DNA from 4 places in the Shewanella sp. 125m-7 genome. Region 1 is predicted to be linked to each of the others. Evidence: predicted binding sites of a transcription regulator. Region 1 holds the regulator's gene; each other region holds the start of a gene.
The links. Region 1 encodes MetJ, which represses methionine synthesis genes. Its sites were predicted from a motif close to TAGACGTCTAGACGTCTA; they were not measured.
Positions count from the first base shown of each region.

Region 2: a site for MetJ is predicted at 1,196-1,213, ahead of metE (5-methyltetrahydropteroyltriglutamate--homocysteine S-methyltransferase). Genes of this name have one in related genera too.
Region 3: a site for MetJ is predicted at 1,128-1,145, ahead of metH (methionine synthase). Genes of this name have one in related genera too.
Region 4: a site for MetJ is predicted at 2,486-2,503, ahead of msrA (peptide-methionine (S)-S-oxide reductase MsrA). Genes of this name have one in related genera too.

Region 1 is NZ_JBRILQ010000023.1:12,324-16,153, reverse strand. It holds gene ACVBIL_RS11930 (bifunctional aspartate kinase/homoserine dehydrogenase II) at 1-129, opposite strand, end outside; gene metB (cystathionine gamma-synthase) at 145-1,305, opposite strand; gene metJ (met regulon transcriptional regulator MetJ) at 1,515-1,829, shown strand; gene ACVBIL_RS11915 (sulfite exporter TauE/SafE family protein) at 2,032-2,763, shown strand; gene ACVBIL_RS11910 (conjugal transfer protein TraF) at 2,782-3,830, opposite strand, start outside.
Region 2 is NZ_JBRILQ010000027.1:11,314-15,143, forward strand. It holds gene metE (5-methyltetrahydropteroyltriglutamate--homocysteine S-methyltransferase) at 1-1,108, opposite strand, end outside; gene ACVBIL_RS13115 (LysR substrate-binding domain-containing protein) at 1,286-2,188, shown strand; gene ACVBIL_RS13120 (HDOD domain-containing protein) at 2,240-2,968, opposite strand; gene ACVBIL_RS13125 (GDSL-type esterase/lipase family protein) at 3,219-3,824, opposite strand.
Region 3 is NZ_JBRILQ010000014.1:18,746-22,575, forward strand. It holds cobalamin riboswitch at 18-172, opposite strand; gene ACVBIL_RS08715 (histidine phosphatase family protein) at 393-1,013, opposite strand; gene metH (methionine synthase) at 1,301-3,830, shown strand, end outside.
Region 4 is NZ_JBRILQ010000008.1:97,788-101,617, reverse strand. It holds gene ACVBIL_RS05925 (hypothetical protein) at 1-148, opposite strand, end outside; gene ACVBIL_RS05920 (cytosolic protein) at 1,218-1,556, shown strand; gene msrA (peptide-methionine (S)-S-oxide reductase MsrA) at 1,962-2,441, opposite strand; gene astE (succinylglutamate desuccinylase) at 2,723-3,760, shown strand.

The DNA of each region.
Region 1 (3,830 bases):
ACCGGCTGCCGACACCACAACTAAATCGTCGCTATGGCCATGCGTCAGCAGAATATGAGCAACGCGACGGTAACAGTCTGCATCCGCAAGACTTGAGCCACCAAATTTATGTAAGTGACAGCGTGCCATCGTATACCCCTTTAATTAACAAGCGGCTGCAGCATTAAGCGCAGCTTCAATATCGGCAACAAGATCGTCAGCATCTTCGATACCAACAGAAAGACGGATCAGCGTATCTTTTACGCCAGCTTCAGCGCGAGCCTCCGGCTCCATCGCTCGATGCGTCATGGTTGCTGGAACAGCCACCAAACTTTCTACGCCGCCAAGACTTTCTGCAACTGAAAAATAATTAAGATTTTTTAAAAATGCCACCAATTGTGGCTCGCCACCTTCAAGCTCAAAGCTCAACATAGCGCCAAAACCTTTTTGCTGTTTAGCCGCGATTTCATGTCCGGGGTGATCTTTAAGCCCTGGATAATAGATCTTCGACACAGCGTGATGATTGACTAGAATATCAAGAATTCGTTGTGCATTCGCCTGATGTTCACGAATTCGTACTGCAAGTGTACGAATTCCACGCAAAGTGAGATAACTATCAAATGCTGACCCCGTTAGCCCTAATGTATTTGACCACCAATGCAGCAATTCACCGATTTCAGGATCTTTTGCCACGACGGCGCCGCCCACCACATCACTGTGGCCATTGATATATTTGGTTGTCGAATGGATCACGATATCGGCGCCAAGTAATAACGGCTGCTGCAAAATAGGCGATAAGAAGGTGTTATCAACCGCAACTAGCGCGCCAACCTCATGACTCGCAGCACAAATAGACTCAATATCAACGACACGCAGCAACGGGTTCGACGGTGTTTCTAACCATACCATCTTAGGTTTCTGCGCTATCGCTTGATGTAGTGCCTGAGAGTCAGTTTGATCGACCACTAACAGCTTAAACTGACCTTTCTTAGCCAGATTAGTAAACAAACGATAACTGCCACCATAGCAGTCATGTGGAACTACGAGTAAATCATCCGGTCCCAATAAGCTGGTCGCTAGCGTGATGGCCGCCATCCCAGTACAAGTGATCACACCTGTAGCCCCTTTTTCTAGTTCAGCAAGAGCATCACCAAGAATTGAGCGGGTAGGGTTACCCGAGCGGCTATAATCAAAATCTCTTGGATTTTTATGACCATCAAAAGAGTAGTTAGTTGATAGGTAAATCGGCGGCACAACAGCGCCATGCTGGCTATCGGACTCAATGCCTTGACGTACTGCCACAGTGGCTAGTTTACGCTCGGTCATGTACTACTCCTTTTTACGTATTTTCTTATTAGAGATGTCTGGACGTCTAAATGTACCTAAGCACTCCGCCTTCGTCAACCTTTTTAGCCGTTTAGACGTCCATGCATATAGAAATCTATTTGCAATTGTCATAAATAAGAGGCAATAATTTGACTGCACAATTTAAAGGGTTAAAATCTGCCCCGAATTTTGAAATAACAGGTGAGTCAATGACTGAGTGGAATGGCGATTATATCAGCCCATATGCTGAACACGGCAAAAAGAATGAACAAGTGAAAAAAATTACTGTGTCCATTCCTTTGAAAGTACTTAAAGTACTTACCGATGAACGCACACGCCGCCAAGTGAATAACTTGCGTCACGCCACAAATAGTGAACTGTTGTGCGAAGCATTCTTGCATGCATACACAGGTCAGCCACTGCCAAACGATGCCGATCTGACTAAAGATAAACCTGACAGCATGCCTGCTGAGGTTAAACGTTTGATGGATGAGATGGGTATTGAGTGGGAAGAACTTGAATAATCTTCATTGATTATCGACAAATATGATCTCCAGATAAGGACTGCTTAGCAGTCCTTATCTGTTTTTAGGCCCAAACAATTGGTGATTTTCACTGTCACTTCTTATAAACGTATTGGCTATTTAAACTTGTCGCTGTGAGTCGATTCACGGCATCATCTCAGACTAGCTCGCATATATTAGCCCTTAGCGGCTGGATAAACTGATGATCGAACCCGCTACGCTTGTACTCGCCTCACTGATTATCTTTTGTGGCGCACTAACCCAAAGTCTTATCGGCTTTGGCCTAGCAGTGGTTGCTAGCCCCTTACTCTATATTGTCGACCCAAGCCTCGTGCCCGCCCCCGTCATCATGATGGGGTTCTCTATTGCATTGCTTACCCTATTTAGAGAGCGCGGCCAACTTGAGTTCAACGGCCTGCAGTACGCACTGTTAGGCCGTATTCCTGGCGGCATACTCGGGGTGACCTTAATACTCATTGCTCCGCAACCGATTTTAGGTCTGGCGATAGCCGCGATTGTGGCATTAGCGGTTGGTTTAAGCTTGATGAAGTTTAGTATTCCAGTGAATCGATTTAGCTTATTTATCGCAGGCATTTTATCCGGTATTTTTGGCAACATAGCCTCAATTGGTGGGCCGCCTCTTGCCATCTTGCTTTCCGGTAAAGATGCAGGCCAATTTCGCGCCGCCTTATCGGCCTTCTTTATCTTCAGCTCTATGATAGCCCTAATCATATTAGCTTTTGCGGGCCTATTAACTGTTCAGCACTTTTATATCTCTTTAATGCTGCTACCTTCTGTGATTTTGGGATATATCGTGGCGGGGCGATTGGTTGGCAGAGTCGACAAACAAAAAACCAGAGCGTTCACTCTGGCTTTATGTGCGGTTAGTGCACTGATTTTAACCGTTAAGTCGACTATCGAATTGATGGGCTAATCAACGAGAAGAGGTCGACTAGAAATGGTAGGAGGTTTGCAGTACGCCTCCTACCGCATTGTCGTCACCAAACATACCTGTGAAGTCTAAGAAAAACGAATCACCGAAGGCAAAGCCTGAACCCAAAGAATAGAGATTAGCTGTAGAGTCTTTCATATCATGGCGATAACCCACTCGTAGCGACATCCAATCAAAGGCTCTGACTTCACCCCCTAAGCGCCAATATTGGGTACCATCGAGCTCTTTAAACTTCTTATTTTCAATCAGATCGATATCTGTCGTTACCGATAAAATACTCCAGTCATAAGCCACTCCAGCGGTTACCAAAGGCTCTACGCGGTAGGTAAACTTTTGCCCTTCAACTTCTATGGTATCCACATCCTGGCTAATCAAGTTTCTCCCCGACAGACCTAGCGTCAGCCCTTCAAATGGTTGCAAGGCAACACCGATATCGAGGTTAAAGTTAGTCTCATCATTACGGTACTTAACGTCGTCAAAATCACTGGCATCAAAGTTATTCGCATTGGCAATATAGTTATAGGTGTCGACGCGCTGAAACTTTGGCGATATACCCACTGCAATCGGCATATTGACGATAGAAAGTGGAAAACTCAATGCAATACCTAAATCTGATACTGCGCCGCCTACCACTTGCCCTTGAGAGTCTAAATCAGAAATTTGTGGTGGATTATTAGGATCTAAATTATTGAGGGTGTTGATATCTGACTGCGCGATATCTGCAACGCCGACGGCGTTGACATAGCTCTTATAGAAAATTGCCATCGGCATTCTTTGATGCGGAATAGCCACGCTAAAACCAAGCCCCGCACTCGCGTAAGCTGAAGTGCCCTTTAACGACTCTAAATCACCCACTAAATCATCACGAAATTGATTAATATCACCACTATTGCCAGTATCAATCGCATCAGCTAAGCCATCGTATGCGTCAATCAGCGAATCAAACTTATCTATCATGTCATCGCTATCAGCCATATCGATTCCAAGAACGGGCATCAGCAGTACTGCAGAATTATCTTTATGCGCATTAATCGCGAGTAAGGCAGGGT
Region 2 (3,830 bases), on a different contig from region 1:
CTGCCGAATTTGGCTCGGTTAGCAAGACTTTGAGCTTATTGAGTTCTGCCAACTTTTGCTTAGCAAAAGATAATTGCAGCTTTAGTGCTGGCGCGAGCCCTGTTTCTACCTCTAAATCCACCGGGCTGTGCAATAACGAACACGAGGGGGATAACCATAAACGCTGCTTAAGATCTCGAGCAACACTCGATAGTTGCTCAGCTAAGTTATCAAGCTCAGCCGCCCACACATTGCGGCCATTAATCACCCCCGCCGATAATATTTGCTCTTGCTTTAAGGTCGCTGCAAAGGCGTTTAATTGCTCTGGTGCTGTGACAAGATCTAAATGTAAACCAGCAACCGCAAGCGACGACACCAGCTGATGATGATGTTCAATACTGCCATAATAACTGGCCAGCAAGATCTTGAGCTTGCTTTGAGCCAAGTCAGCATAAGTCAGGCTAATTGCGGCTTGCCAGTCACTTGCTAACTCTAGAGCCAAGATAGGTTCATCTAACTGGATCCACTCAACACCTTGGCTTTCGAAGCGGGCAAGGATCTTGTGATATGCCTCAATCAATGCAGGTAGCAAGCTTAGCTTGTCGAAATTTGAACCCACCGTTTTAGACAAATAGAGAAAAGAAACCGGCCCGAGAATAACGGGTTTGGCCTTATAACCTAAGGCCTGTGCCTCTGTCACTTCATCAAATAACTGCTCATAGCCAATATCAAAGCTTTGGTCTGCGCTGAGTTCGGGCACGATATAGTGATAATTGCTATTGAAAAACTTAGTCATTTCAGCGGCTGGCGCATCAATGCCTGTCGGTGCACGGCCACGTCCGACACGAAATAAGGTATCAATATCTGTTGCAGTATCGCCACGATGACGAGCGGGGATTGCATCTAACGTCGCGCTTAGGGTTAACACCTGATCATAGAAAGCAAAATCACCAACGGGTAATAACGCTACCCCAGCATCGGCTTGCCACTGCCAATGGCTTTGGCGTAATTCTTTGGCAATATCAAGTAACTGAGACTGCTCAATTTCACCACGCCAATACTTCTCTAAGGCAAATTTTAGTTCTCGTAAACGACCAATTCGTGGAAATCCCAAACTATTTAATTGCATATTGTATACCTTTTGGTGTTAAGATGAGCAAAATTCAGAGTTAGCGCCCGTCTGAATTTCATAAAACTAAACATAACAACGGGCGTCTGGACGTCTAGAAGTTTATTGTGTTAGCCTATGTATTCGCAATCGAAACGAATTCAAGCGCAACATGAACGAATTTCATGTGAGGATAAAATGATAGAGCTTAGACATTTACGTACGTTAGTTGCCCTAAAAGAAAGCGGCAGCCTCGCTGGGGCGGCAAAAAAACGCTTCGTCACTCAGTCAGCACTGTCGCATCAGATCAAGGAGTTAGAGACTCGAATTAACTCAGCTATTTTTGTGCGTAAGAGTAAGCCCCTCTCTTTCACGCAAGAAGGCGCGAGATTACTCAACCTTGCTGAAGATATTCTGCCAAAAGTGATCGAGACTGAAGTTGACTTAAAGAAAGGTTTGGCCGATGGAGACAATCATTTAGGCGTCGGCATCGAATGCCACAGCTGCTTCCGCTGGTTAATGCCTGTAATGGAAGAGTTTAGACAACAATATCCACAGGCCGATCTCGACCTATCAAGTCGTCATCTGTTCGACTCTTTGAACGCATTAGAAATTGGCGAGTTAGATGTGGTTTTGACCTCAGATCCGGTACCCGGCCAGTCAATTGCTTATCAGCATCTATTTGATTTTGAAGTTAGGTTAGTTGTTGCCAGCGATCATCCTCTGGCGCAGCAAGAATATGTCACACCAAAACAATTAGAGAACTTATCGATTTTAAGTTATCCGGTTTCACTTGAGCGTTTAGATATATATCGCCATTTCTTAGAGCCTGCGGGCATAAAAGCTGGCCCTCAGGTGAAGTGTGATTTAACCATGATGTTACTTCAGCGTATCGCCTGTAAAGACGGTATAGCCGCACTGCCGAGTTGGTCTATTAGCGAAGCACATGGACTTAGCCTAACGAGTGTAAAGCTTGGGCCTGAAGGCCTAAAACGCCCATTGTTTGGTGCGTATCGTCGCAATGGAGCCAATGCGCGTCTAGCTCAACATTGGCTAGAGTTGGTCGCCAAAGAAGGCTTAGCCAAACAGAAATTAATCTAGTGCATTTTACAGATGAAAAAGCCTGCTTATTGCAGGCTTTTTATTGAACGCTCATATTGGTTTAAGCAATAAGCCTCTTTTTGCCAATACACGCCTCAATACTAATCCAGGAGAATTTACATTATGAGTCTGACGTAAATTATGTGCGATTAAAAACTCTTCACGTAGATCTTCGTCTAAACCTAACGACTCGAATGCTTCAAGGGTTAATGTTTTTTGCTGGCCTTCAATCACCGATTTTAGGGCGCTAATCGGGTAGTTTTGCTCACCCTCTGAGTTCAGGTACGCAAATGCAGTCAGTGCAATAATGTCACCAAATACACTAAATAATGCCAAGGTTTGCACCTCGTCAGGGTTTATCTGTAGACCCTCCATTTGATACAGCTGATCAATCGCATCCACTGCAATCGCTTCCGTCAGTGCCCAATAGCCGTATACCAGCTTTTTATAAGGCTCATTCAATTCATCTAAACGCTCTTTTAGATAAAAAGTAAATGCATAGCGATAGATATTGACTTGCCCTAAGCGCACTAACGCATCTTTCAATGAGCGATTTTTACTCGATTGAGGCGTTGAGTGATCAGCGCTGTTACTACGCCAAAGCAGGTGGGCCGATAAAGCAGGATCTGATGAGACGATATCAATAACATTACGAATATCACCGTCTGCAATAATAGCTTTTTTCAATGGGATAAGGATCCCTCTACGACCAATTACCTGCTCTTCATTGCTGATAATGGCACGTACTTGAGTAAATACTTGCTGCTCAAGATCTGTCATGCGAAACGTTAAACCTTATTATTATTAAATAATTGTATGGACTAAATTATGTGCAAATTAACCCACAATAGTACGCTATAGGTTAAGCCATATAAGCGACTACCTTATCAAGTTTCTGCCGTCTGCGGAGCAATAATTTAACTCCATTGTATAAATTTGTGGATCAACCAACACTGTTTTACTGATACCACTCAAACATCTGCTCGATGGCGCTGTGAAAACCAACGAGCAATTCAAACATAACTAATTGTTAAATAGAGTTAAAAATAGCATTAGCGAGTACTAAATAGCCCTCATCATTCAAATGTATTGCATCTGACTTTTTACTTGGGCTTTTTAATAAATCACTCAAGGCATCTTCGACTAAAACCAGTTGATATTGCTCTGCAAGCTCCTCATAAATCGGCGATACCGATAGAAATAGACTTTTTTGCGGTACAGCAACCAATAAAACGGGGATCTGCTTCGATTGCGCCATTTCAATCATGGCGGCCAAATTCGACTTAGTCCTGGTAATAGAATGATTTCTCAAAAAATCATTGCCGCCTTCAAGCAAGACTAATAACTCTGGCGAGTATTTATCGAGTAATGGTCCTAAACGCGATACCCCCGCCGTAGTTGTCTCACCCGACACCCCGGCATTAATCACCTCAAAGCCACTTATTGTTGCAAGCTGACTTGGGTAATCCATCCCCTCAGAGGCGCCTACACCGTAGGTGAGACTATCGCCAAAAGCTAAAACCCGTGCGTTACCGGGTAATGGGGGAATGCTTGCACCAGAGCATGCCTGTAATAACAGTAACGCTGAAATCACGATCAATCGACTAACGCAGTTACGCATCAATAAAGGTTTCATTAATAA
Region 3 (3,830 bases), on a different contig from region 1:
GTACTGAATGATACGTAATGAACAACATAAGTTAGGCAGGTATCTGACTTGGAAGCGCAGCCCTATGGCTAACCTTCCCTACAGTTGCGGGTACAGTCCGGACTAAGCGGCGAATAACTGCCAGCCTCCGGTTCCCTTTATGCTGTTAAGCACCTAACTTTCATTTTTTAGCTATCTTTTATGCTAAGAGCAAACGCAGCCTTTAACGCAAGCAGCGCTACATAAGATAACGCCGCAGTTTAGCATCATACCAGCAAGGCTGATATCACCTTTGTTTTATAAATAAAACCAAGATTGACGGGCTAAAGCCCGACCTACGATAAAAAGGTTCTAGGTTCTAAGCTCTAGGTTCTAAGCTCTAGGTCCTAGGTCCTAGGTCCATCTTTAAACTTCTACCGCCAATTTAGGGTCATGAACTGCTTATTATCATTGTGCAGCACATCAATCGCTACCGTGGCCGCGTAAGGCAATTTAAGCGAGGTGTAAAAACCCGCACACTGACTGACGTCCAGAGCTTTACTCATTAAATGACGTATTACGCCACCGTGAGTCACCACTAATACCGTCTTTCCTTGATGCAGCTTGAGCATCGCCTGCCAGGCTTTATCGATACGCGCCTCAAAATCTTGCATAGACTCGCCATGAGGCGGCGATAGCAACCAAGGGTTTTTCCAGTAGTTATCAAGCGCTGAACCACAAGTTTGATAAAGCGCGTCGAAGGTTTGCCCGTCCCAATCGCCGAAGTTCAGCTCTTTAAAACCGGCTTCAATAGAAAAGTCTAAATCATGCTCACGAGCCAATTGCTCTGCGATGTTGGCGCAGCGCTGAAGCGGTGAACTAATCACACTATTAACGGTAAAATCGACTGACAAATCGGTTAAGCATAAGGCGGAAAATGCCTTTTTCATCTGCAACTGACCAAGCTCAGTTAACGCAACATCAACTTGGCCGCGTAAAATATTGCCACCATCGCATTCGCCGTGCCGAAGTAAAATCACCTTAGTGGTTTGCATTATACCTGTTGACCTTCATTATTTATCAGCAACTTAGTTAAAATTCATTGGCTTTTAATGCTGAAAAAGTATCATGCTTTAGCACTTGCACTTTTTATCGCCTCTCACGTATTATGGACGTCTATACGTATAAATGTCCAAACAAAATAAAAGGTCACTCATAATAAACGACCTTAACTGAAAATAACGGACATGATTTACACCAGATCTAGGTAAGTTAAGTATTCAGAGACTTATTTTGCTTGGTATTACAAGAATAACGATTTGCGAACTGGTAGGAATTATCTATGGCAACCTGTACCCCAACACATGCCTTGAGCGCAGTAGCACATACTCAAGACTCTGCCGACAAGGTTTTAGCAGTACTTACCCAAAAGCTTCAAGATGGGATCCTTATCCTCGACGGCGCGATGGGCACCATGATCCAAGATCGCAAATTTGAAGAACATGACTTTCGTGGTGAACAGTTCAAAGACTGGCATTGTGATGTAAAGGGCAACAACGATATGTTGGTGCTCACCCAAGCCGATGCTATCAAGCAGATCCACAAAGACTACCTGTTAGCTGGCTCTGACATCATCGAAACCAATACCTTTAACGCTACGCGTATCGCCATGGCCGATTACGACATGCAGGAGCATTCAGCTGCGATCAACTTAGCGGGTGCACGCATTGCACGCGAAGCGGCCAATGAAGTTGAAGCAGAGACGGGTCGCCAATGTTACGTTGCAGGGGTACTTGGCCCAACGAACCGAACCTGCTCAATTAGCCCCGATGTGAATGACCCAGGCTACCGTAACGTGAGTTTTGATGAGCTGGTTGAAGCCTACGTCGAGTCAATCAACGCGCTAATTGCAGGCGGCTGCGACATCATCATGGTCGAAACCATTTTTGATACGCTAAATGCCAAAGCCGCACTGTTTGCGATTGAAACGGTATATGACACCCAAGGTTTCCGCTTACCGATTATGATCTCTGGCACCATTACCGATGCCTCTGGCCGTACCTTAACCGGACAAACCACCGAAGCATTCTATAACTCACTGCGCCATGTTAAGCCTCTGTCTATTGGTCTTAACTGCGCCCTTGGGCCAAAAGAGCTGCGCCCTTATGTTGAAGAGTTATCGAAAATCTCTGAGTGCTTTGTCTCGGCGCACCCCAATGCAGGCCTACCTAACGAGTTTGGTGGCTATGATGAAACGCCCGAGCAGATGGCCAACATTATTGAAGAGTGGGCAGCTGACGGCTTCTTAAACATCATTGGTGGTTGCTGTGGTAGTACGCCTGAGCATATTCGCGTTATCCGTGAAGCGGTTATTAAGCACCCGGCCCGCGTACTGCCCGACATCCCAGTTGCATGTCGTCTATCAGGGCTTGAGCCGCTGACCATTGATAAAAATTCGCTATTTTTAAACGTCGGCGAACGTACTAACGTAACCGGATCGGCTAAGTTTTTACGCCTGATCAAAACTGGCGAATATGAAGAAGCGCTGTCGGTTGCCCGTGAGCAAGTTGAAAGCGGCGCACAGATCATCGATATCAACATGGATGAAGGCATGCTCGATGGCGTTGAGATGATGCACAAATTCCTCAACCTTATCGCCTCTGAGCCTGATATCTCGCGCGTACCGATTATGATCGACTCCTCTAAGTGGGAAGTGATTGAAGCGGGCCTTAAATGCATCCAAGGTAAAGGCATCGTTAACTCTATCTCGCTTAAAGAGGGTGAAGAAAAATTCATCGAGCAAGCAACCTTAGTTAAACGCTACGGCGCTGCGGCAATTATCATGGCGTTCGATGAACAGGGCCAAGCCGACACCAAAGCACGTAAAATCGAGATTTGTACCCGCGCCTATAACGTGCTGGTTGATAAAGTCGGTTTTCCGCCAGAAGACATTATCTTTGATCCCAATATCTTTGCCATCGCCACCGGTATTGAAGAGCACGATAACTACGCGGTCGACTTTATCGAAGCCACCGCCGAGATAAAACGCACCCTACCCCACGCCATGATCTCCGGCGGCGTGTCGAACGTGTCGTTCTCGTTTCGTGGTAACAATCCCGTGCGTGAAGCGATTCACGCGGTGTTCCTGTATCACGCGATTCAAGCTGGCATGGACATGGGTATTGTCAACGCCGGTCAGCTAGCCATTTACGATGATATCGACACCGAATTAAAAGAGCGAGTTGAGGCAATCGTACAGAACTTACCTTGCAGCGCTGTCGATAAAAATGGGGAGCCGACTAACAACACTGAACTCTTGTTAGAGGTTGCGGAAAAATTTCGCGGCGATGGCAGCCAAACCGTTAAGAAAGAAGATTTAGAGTGGCGCACTAAGCCGGTAAATGAGCGTTTAGCCCATGCGCTGGTTAAAGGTATTACCGACTTTATTGATGCAGATACTGAAGAAGCACGCCAGCAGGCCACTCGCCCATTAGATGTGATTGAAGGGCCATTGATGGATGGGATGAACATTGTTGGTGACCTGTTTGGCTCTGGCAAAATGTTCCTACCGCAAGTGGTAAAATCTGCCCGTGTAATGAAAAAAGCCGTGGCTTACCTCAACCCGTATATTGAGCTTGAAAAAACGCCAGGCCAATCAAACGGCAAAATATTAATGGTCACCGTAAAAGGTGATGTACATGATATCGGCAAAAATATTGTGGGTGTGGTGCTAGCGTGTAACGGCTATGAAGTCATTGATTTGGGCGTAATGGTGCCGGTTGAGAAAATTATCGAAGTCGCTAAGGCGGAAAATGTCGATATTATCGGCATGTCAGGCCTTATCACCCCAAGCCTTGATGAGATGGTGCATA
Region 4 (3,830 bases), on a different contig from region 1:
TTAGATGAATAACTATACTTTTTTGGAAGAAAGCAGATATCACATTAACTAAAGACGATCTGACACTTTCACTACGCATTGAGAAAAGAATAAAAACACAAAAAAGTGTGGTTGAAGCAAGCTCTCTATTATTGAATACTGCTAGCATATTTGCTCCGAATCCTTTCTGCGGTATAACGTCTTAGTATTTGTACGTTGCGCTGTTTGCAGGGCACAAATCGCTTGTTGGACTTGGCCACTGCCACATCCAGATTAGCTGGTACACTATCATGCGATAGGGATTTGCTTTTTTTGATGCTGGGACTGGGCTGTAGAGCAGGTCGACAACTGATATCGAGTAGATTGTAAGCTTTTCATTCAAATTCCTTTCTCATACTTGTGTTCCTTCACATATCTTTAAGTCTAACTGATTCAAAGTCGGTTAGACACTCAATTGAAGCTTATTTAGGCTCCGCGCAGCGGCATAGTTCAACATTTGTATTTGTGCGCATGTGCGTTTATTTGGCAAAACGCGCATGCACATTTAATAAACCTATTATTTAAAGCTTACTAAAGTAAAGCTATTGATTTATAAGCACTCTATCAGAGAGGCACTGAATAAACGAGCACGGCAAATTGCAAAGTGAGCATTGATATTGATGTCTTATCTAAAGATTTAGTAACAGTCACTTATCGATTAGCAAAAGTAGGTCAACTATCTTGCTACTGTTCTGTGCCGCTTATCGCCTGAAACTGGTTTTGGGGCATTTCCAAGCTAGCAATCAAACCTGCACGGCCCAAATGAAGGCACCAATTATCCGGTGTAGATACGGCCGTGACCGTCCATGTTTTGGTGAGAGGTAACGGAGTTATCAAGTTTTCGAACGAGAGGCAGGATGCCGAACTGGCTTTTTAGCAGGGATGCTATTCGTCATGGCCGAGCTTCCAAGGATGGACTTGCAGCGTGTCACGGCTGTGTCTGCACATGCGCCCGCTGCAGGCGATTGATAACTCTAAAGCGACTATTTCAAATTAGCAGCCCTGTAGCCACAGCTCAGACAAAAATGTAATGACCCTTCATTTGAAGGTAAACTCATTTTGGGGAAAAAGCGTGTTTCAACTTGGCCTAGTGAATGTCCGGAAATGGCACAAAATTACCGCCTTTAGCAACTAAATCTCTACTACGTTCTGCCGCTGATAGTGATAGAATCTCCGCATCAGAATTACCGAGAAACTCTATGTATATCCATCATGTTAACGGCATCGACTGGCTGGTGATTACAGCTTTTGAAGAACTGAAAACGTTATTTATCGAAGAAGCCGGTGCGCTCACCTTTTGCTTATCTACCGCCAGCGAATTGAACCTGATTGATCAAGCCAAGCGCACTTATGGATATTTGCCTACACTCAGCGGCGTAATCACCGATACCGGCACATTTCAAAGTCAGGATAACGAAGAAGATTTGAACCCACAGCTTGCCTGCCTAGTTGAGGGGCGTGGTCGGGTATTTATCTATCACGGCGGCTTTGTGGCTTTTGTGGATGACGAGCAAACCTTTATTACCCAAATGGACTGAAAATGATTCAGTAAGTTGAAATCGGCGAATTGGCATCCTTAGCAATTCACCACAGAGGACACGGAGAAGAGCCACTGCTTAGGCCAGTTAAGCTCTTCATCTTTATCTGCGTGCATTTGGTGAAAGCGCAGCGCTTGTGGTGACATCCGCGCTTTAGAATATCCTATTTACTCAAATTGAATAATGATAACTCTTGTGATCATTTTTTAATGGGTAAGGGGGGCAGGTCCACCCTTGTTCAAAGTAGAAGTGCACCTATCATTAGCTGACATGGCTAAAGTGGATAAACAGGTAAATGTCGTTCCTGTTACAGTCATGAGTTTCATTATGGAACCTTGAGTGCCTTTTTGTTGCCCTTAAATAATTGAGTAAGGAATATCAATTATGACGAGCTGTTTACCGGTATTAATAACTGATATGACAGCTAGGCAGTTCGTTCTTGGCTAAATAATCTTGATGGTATTCTTCTGCCTGATGAAACTGCTGGCAAGGGACGATTTCGGTAACAATTTGTCTTGCCCCCCATTTTTGGCTTTTTATTAACGCGAGTTTTGACGTTTCAGCCTGCTTTTTTTGCAGCTTGTCGTGGAAAAAAACAGTGCTTCTATACTGGTTCCCAATGTCGCCACCTTGTTGGTTTAGGCTTGTCGGGTTATGGTTTTGCCAAAATACATTGAGTAATTCGTCAAAAGTGACGATTCCTGCATCGTATTGGACTTGCACCACTTCAGCATGACCTGTAGAACCGGTTTTGACATCTTGGTAGCGTGTATAGCCGTCCTTACCGCCCATATAGCCACAAGTACAATCGATGACACCTTCGACTTCTCTAAAGAAATATTCAACTCCCCAAAAGCAACCCGCACCGAATGTAGCCACTGCCATAATTTTCCCCTTACATCTAATTCTTAATTTAGAAACGTATACTGTAGCCGTTTGGATGGCTAGATGTCTTTATCTTGTTTTATTTTTTTTACTTATGCAAGCATAAAATTTACTGGCTGGTTATTTGTTGAACTAATGCATCAAATTCTGTACCCGAGTAGGCTGCTAATTATGCTACTATCCGTGGCAGAATTAGTTGAGATCGCCATAGAAACAGTTGCTTGTAGTATGAATTGTTTTTACCGATATAAAGCTGACGTACCAATAATAAGGAGTAGTTTGTGTTTCACGATTTGAAACAGTCTAAGGACTTTTTAGCGCTGACCCTGGCACACCCACAACATTTACCTGAGCAGTTTGAATTCGAGCTTGAAAATCAGGTTCGTGTCGAAGTTTGGGACACTGGCGTTATCATGTTTGAGCCGATGAATGCTAAGCACAGCAAAGACATCGTCTTGTCTTGTGCGGTTCACGGAAATGAAACTGCTCCCATTGAACTGTGTAATGATCTAATGACACAGTTACTTAGCAAGAACATCACTTTGCAACAAAGAGTGCTGTTCCTTATTGGTAACCCGCCAGCAATTCATAACGGCACACGCTTTATAGATGAAAATCTCAACAGGTTGTTTAATGGGGCCTATTCTCGCGGTAAAGGATTATGTAACCCAGAGCGCGTGAGAGCGCAGAAGCTTGAACACTATGTAGACAAGTTTTTTGCGTCACAATCTGGTGAGCGCCATAGAATGCATTATGATCTCCATACCGCCATCCGCGCCTCTAAACATGAAAAGTTTGCGATTTATCCTTACCGCGCTAATCGTAAATTTAGCCGCCAGCAAATCATGTTTCTTGAGGCTTGTGGCGTAAACACGATTTTATTCCATCACGAACCGACGACGACCTTTAGTTACTTCTCTTCTGAAAATTATCATGCAGATGCATTTACCATTGAACTGGGTAAAGTATTCCCTATGGGTAAAAATGACATGAGCCGCTTTATTGCGATGAAAGAGATGTTGACGCTATTAATGACAGGGAAAGATCTCAAACTCGCTCCATTTGATATGAAGCGCTTAAACCTGTATCAAGTTTGCCGCTCGGTAAATAAGCACTTCGACGATTTTGAATTCACATTTACCAATGATGCAGAAAACTTCACGGCTTTTCCAAAAGGTTACACGCTGGCTAAAGAAGGCGGTCAGGACGTAAAAATAGAACATGAGTTTGAATCAATCGTATTTCCTAATGCCAAGGTGCCCATAGGACAACGTACGGTATTGATGCTAAAGACTGCAGACGATAGCAATATTGATTAAGGTTTAAATGAATAACCGTGCATGTAAACCAATATATACATGCAAGGAGCTGCTAAGTTGTCGTTTCAAT